Regions from separate parts of the Nocardia sp. NPDC051030 genome, predicted to be linked through region 1. Evidence: riboswitches for the same ligand, from Rfam matches in the RefSeq annotation. Region 1 holds a riboswitch; the other holds the start of a gene.
What was found. Region 1 has a riboswitch for magnesium ahead of AB0N05_RS30920 (hypothetical protein). Riboswitches for the same ligand answer to the same signal wherever they lie in the genome.

Region 1 (2,384 bases):
CCGCCTCCCCGCCGCACTGGATACTCAGCTCCAACGTGAGTCCGGGATTACCCATTTCGAATACTTCGTGATGACTCTGCTCTCCGAAGAACCAGGCCACCGGTTGCAACTGAGTGAGCTTGCGCAAAAGGCAAACGCATCGCTATCGCGTCTCTCGCATGTGATCTCGAAACTTGAACGCCTGGGCTGGGCGCAGCGCGTCACCATCACGGGCCGCCGCGGGGCGCAGGCCGTGCTCACCGATGCGGGATTCCGCAAGGTCACCGAGGCCGCGCCCGGATATGTGGAAACCGTGCGCGGCTTGGTGTTCGACGGTCTCGACAAAGACCAGACCAAAGAGTTGCTCGAATTGAGCGAGGCCCTGGTGGCGCAATTGGAGAAGGGCCTGGCCCGGGGCCTCGGCCGATCCGCCCGCCAGGCACCGCATTTCGATGCCGACGGGACCGAAAAGCTCTGATCCACAAGCTGTTACAGGAGCCGATCACCCTGGGACAGCAGCACATCGGTGTCGAAGCAGGTGTGCGTGCCGGTGTGGCAGGCCGCGCCCTCCTGATCGACGACCAGCAGCACGGTGTCGCCATCGCAATCCAGGCGCACCTCGTGCACGTACTGGGTGTGGCCGGAGGTCTCGCCCTTGACCCAGTACTGCTGCCGGGACCGCGAATAGTAGGTGCCCTTGCGGGTTTCCAGCGTGCGGGCGAGGGCCTCGTCGTCCATCCACGCCATCATGAGCACATCGCCGGTGCCACGCTCCTGCGCGATGGCGGCGAACAGGCCGTCCTCATTGCGCTTGAGGCGGGCGGCGATTGCGGGATCGAGACTCATGCACACTGTTATACAGGGCGAGTTCGGGCGGTCCGGCAATCACCCTGCCCGGTAATCGCCTTGACGAAATGGAAAACCTGCACCACTATGGGTGGAGTTCATGCACCTCGATAGGTGAGGCTCCTACGCGAACACAGGCCACTGATCTGACGACGTCGAGAGACGCCCAAGGTTAGGACAGGTTTTCCCGGATTAAGGGATAACCCGAAGTGGCTTCCCGGCTAACCCGCCGGGACACGTCGCGTAGTGCCGAAACTCTGACGAGAGGGGTGCTCACCAGGCTTTTTGCCCGTGATGCGACTCCTGCAGTGCCCTGCTTCGGCGCCCCCGTACGCCCATGCCGCCAGGAGGTGAGTACCACAGTTGAAACCCGGTGACAGTCCGCATCCGGATGCACTCGACTGCATTCACTTACCCCGTCGCGGCTCGCATTCCCACTGATTCTTCAGCGGCGCAGCGCATTTCTCTTCGACAATTGTCCTATTGACGACAATTGCCGGTGAGTCATGCCCAGCAAACCCTGAAATCATTTCGGCGCGTGCAGATTGCGACTCGCAATTCAGGAGTTAGACCATGACCAACGCAACCCTTACCACCAACACCCCAACCCGCCGCACCGGCCCCTCCCGCCTCACCGCCGCGGTCCTCACCAGCTGCCGCCGCGGTGCGGGCCGAATCTGGGCCCGCACCAACCTGACCCCGGAAGAGCGCGCCAACCTCCTGGCCAGCCACACTCCCCCGGCCATTGTCAGCGCCTCCCTCGGCTACCACTCGCCCCGCTAGGCCCGGCCCGCCGAGCTGGGCAGACTCAGGCCCTCGAAACGTCGACGCCCTGACCGAAGCGCTGAACGCTGCTCGCATACTGCCGCACGGTGCAGTGGGCTAAGACGCAGTACATCAACAGGTTTCAGAGCTGGCTGTAGCTTCCGACCGCTCGTCCGCTACAGCTCAGGGGAAAGGCACGGCCTCCGGTGCGTCACCGGGGGCCGTGCTCATTTCCGCAAAGTGTTTCTGCCGTCAGCGGACGATGATGCCTTCGGTGCGCATGGCGTCCTTCACCTGGCCGATGGTGAGATCGCCGAAGTGGAAGACGCTGGCGGCCAGTACGGCGTCCGCGCCGGACTGCACGGCGGGGGCGAAGTCTTCGACCTTGCCCGCGCCGCCGGAGGCGATGACGGGGACCGAGACCGCGGCGCGGACGGCGCGAATCATGGGCAGGTCGAAACCGGCCTTGGTGCCGTCGGCGTCCATGGAGTTGAGCAGGATCTCGCCGACGCCCAATTCCGCACCGCGCACGGCCCATTCGACGGCGTCGATGCCGGTGCCGCGCTTGCCGCCGTGCGTGGTGACCTCCCAGCCCGAGGGCGTGGGGTCCTGGCCCTGCGGCACGGTGCGGGCATCCACCGACAGCACGATGCATTGCGAGCCGAAGCGTTCCGACATCTCGCGCAGCACTTCGGGTCTGGCGATGGCGGCGGTATTCACCGACACCTTGTCCGCGCCCGCGCGCAGCAGCCGGTCCACGTCCTCGACGGTGCGCACGCCGCCGCCGACGGTGA
Region 2 (2,384 bases), on a different contig from region 1:
TCGCGAAGATGGACGCGCACTCCAGGCCCAGCGAGGAGCCCTGGAACAGGGCGATGAACCCGGTGATGGTCACCGACAGGAAGCCCAGGATCGGCACCGATTGCAGGATGTCCAGGGCCGGGAGCATGACCTTCTCCGCGCGCGGCAGCCGGGCCGCGGCGGTGGCGTAGACGAAGGTGAACAGGATCGAGAGCCCGAGCGCGGCGAACATGCGCAGCAGCGACCGTGCCGCGTAGTAGGGCAGTTCCAGCGGATCGGTGGAAACCGTTGACGGGGCGGTGCTTTGGTCGAAGGGCACGTTCATGCCCGCCGACACCCGTACCGCGATCCAGATCAACACCGCCGCGGCCAGGAATACCGCCACGTCCGCCCATCGCGAGCGCGGCCGATCCAGAACGCCGCGCGTGGGATACGAGCGCAGCGAGCCGGTCACTCCTCGGCCTCCGTCACCTGCACGGTGCGCCACGCGACGCTGGTCACCGACGGTTCCAGGCTCAACCGGCTCACCGCGGTCTCCATCTGCCGGTCGTCGCGGCGATCACCGGTGAGCTCGGCGCGCACCTGCACCTTGCCGGGCATGGTGTCGTGGCTCGAGATCGACACGAGACGGAAGTCCGTGCGGGTCAGCGACTGCACCAGCAATGCCCGCACATGCGCCTCGTGCGCGTCATCGGTGTCGGCGGTGAACGAGTACAGCGCTTCTTGCGCCGCGCCGTCGTGCAGCGGGCGATCCACCGCGCGCGCCGCGGTGCGCAGCGCGGTGTTCACGACCACCACCGCGACCGTGCCCGCCGCGGCGGTCGTGTACATCCCCGCACCGGCCAGGGACCCGACCGCCGCCGAACACCACAGCGTGGCAGCGGTATTGAGCCCGCGAATATTGAACCCGTCGCGCAGGATCACACCCGCGCCCAGGAATCCGATACCCGAAACGATCTGTGCCGCAACGCGGGTCGGGTCGGCATCGCTGCCGCTGAACCCGTGCGCGGACAGCAGCACGAACAGGGTGGCTCCGGCCGCGACGAGCGCGTTCGTGCGCAACCCGGCCATGCGGGCCCGGTACTGCCGTTCGAACCCGATCACCGCACCGAGCCCGACACCCGCGCCCAGGCGCAGCAACATCTCCAACGTGGTCATGACGCCCTCTCAATAGAGGTCGGCGCACTCGAAATCGCACGCTACATGCACACAAGTAGCTCGCAGTGGATTGCGGGAGTGTCGCCTGGTGAACGATTGGCTAACGGAACTCTGTCCGATCCATCGGGCACGACAACCACCTCCTCGAACCATGCGCACGCGCCAGGGGAGTGGTACCGGCAGACCCGCCGGATAGGTGACCACCCCTCGTAAGACCTTCAGCACTCCACGGCGTAAACCCACTTCAGGGTGGGAGCCGGTCGGGGTGTCCCCTTAACTCGGGGAGACCTGTCCTGACCCGGGGCGTCTCTCGACGTTCGGGGTCGCCGGCCTATATCCGTGAAGGAGCCTCAGCTAACGACGGCACCTTGCCCGAGCGAGTAAACACCTGTACTACCGATCTGGCAACCCGATGCACCGGCCGTCTCCTCGACCGCCTGCCGCGCCGAGGACTCGCCGACACTGCAATTGGGAGGCACGCCGTAAGCCGTAGACCAGACGCATCTGCGGACGTACGATCGGACGTATGGCGAAGATGACGGTCGTATTTCCGGACGAGCTAGTACCCATCTTGAAGGCCCATGCGGGCGAAGGGAAGGCGAGCGAGTACATCACCCGGGCTGTGCGCCGGGCCATCCTCGAGGAAGAGTTGAAGGTGCTCAACGAGTTCGAGAGACTGAACCCGCCCGATCCGGAGTTCTATCGCTACAGCGACGCCATCGCCGAGGAGGTTCTCTTCGGTGATGCCGAGTAGGCCGGTGCAGCAGGGCCAGGTATGGGTCTCGGAGAGCCGGATCTCCGGACGTAAGAGCCGAATAGTGGTCGTCGATGGCGATACGATCGCCAACCTCCGCCAACGGCTGATCGTGGCACCGATCCGTGAAGGGCGTGAGGTGCCGAACCAATTCCAACTGTTGTCGGTTCCGCTTCCCGGCACTTCGGAGATCATCGCGGTGTACGACCTGCTTCTGATCGACAAGGAGTCATTCACCGAATACGAGGGCTCGGTGTCATCCGAGACGCTCGAGCGGATCAAAACCAGCGGTCTTGGTGCACGTTTCGACCTTTAACGCACGTCACCCACTCTTCCTGGTCTTCACTCACGCGATTGCGGGGTGAAGACCGGGAAAAATGGGTGAAGTCAGGTGGTGGGGCGAACGGTCAGGCGTGGGTGGGGGACAAGGTATTTCGGAGGGAGTCGGTGTGGTGGTAGATGGAGGTGGGTGGGCCGTCTCCGGCGGGGTGGA

Region 2: linked by a shared signal. The riboswitch ahead of AB0N05_RS13070 (MgtC/SapB family protein) and the one ahead of AB0N05_RS30920 (hypothetical protein) in region 1 are both predicted to bind magnesium.

The regions. Positions count from the first base shown of each region.
Region 1 is NZ_JBFBCD010000010.1:123,044-125,427, forward strand. Features, by position in the region: gene AB0N05_RS30910 (MarR family transcriptional regulator) at 1-457, shown strand, start outside; gene hisI (phosphoribosyl-AMP cyclohydrolase) at 469-825, opposite strand; M-box (ykoK) riboswitch at 925-1,101, shown strand; gene AB0N05_RS30920 (hypothetical protein) at 1,399-1,608, shown strand; gene hisF (imidazole glycerol phosphate synthase subunit HisF) at 1,843-2,384, opposite strand, start outside.
Region 2 is NZ_JBFBCD010000003.1:788,832-791,215, forward strand. Features, by position in the region: gene AB0N05_RS13065 (ABC transporter permease subunit) at 1-433, opposite strand, end outside; gene AB0N05_RS13070 (MgtC/SapB family protein) at 430-1,137, opposite strand; M-box (ykoK) riboswitch at 1,333-1,506, opposite strand; gene AB0N05_RS13075 (hypothetical protein) at 1,664-1,891, shown strand; gene AB0N05_RS13080 (hypothetical protein) at 1,896-2,207, shown strand; gene AB0N05_RS13085 (hypothetical protein) at 2,299-2,384, opposite strand, start outside.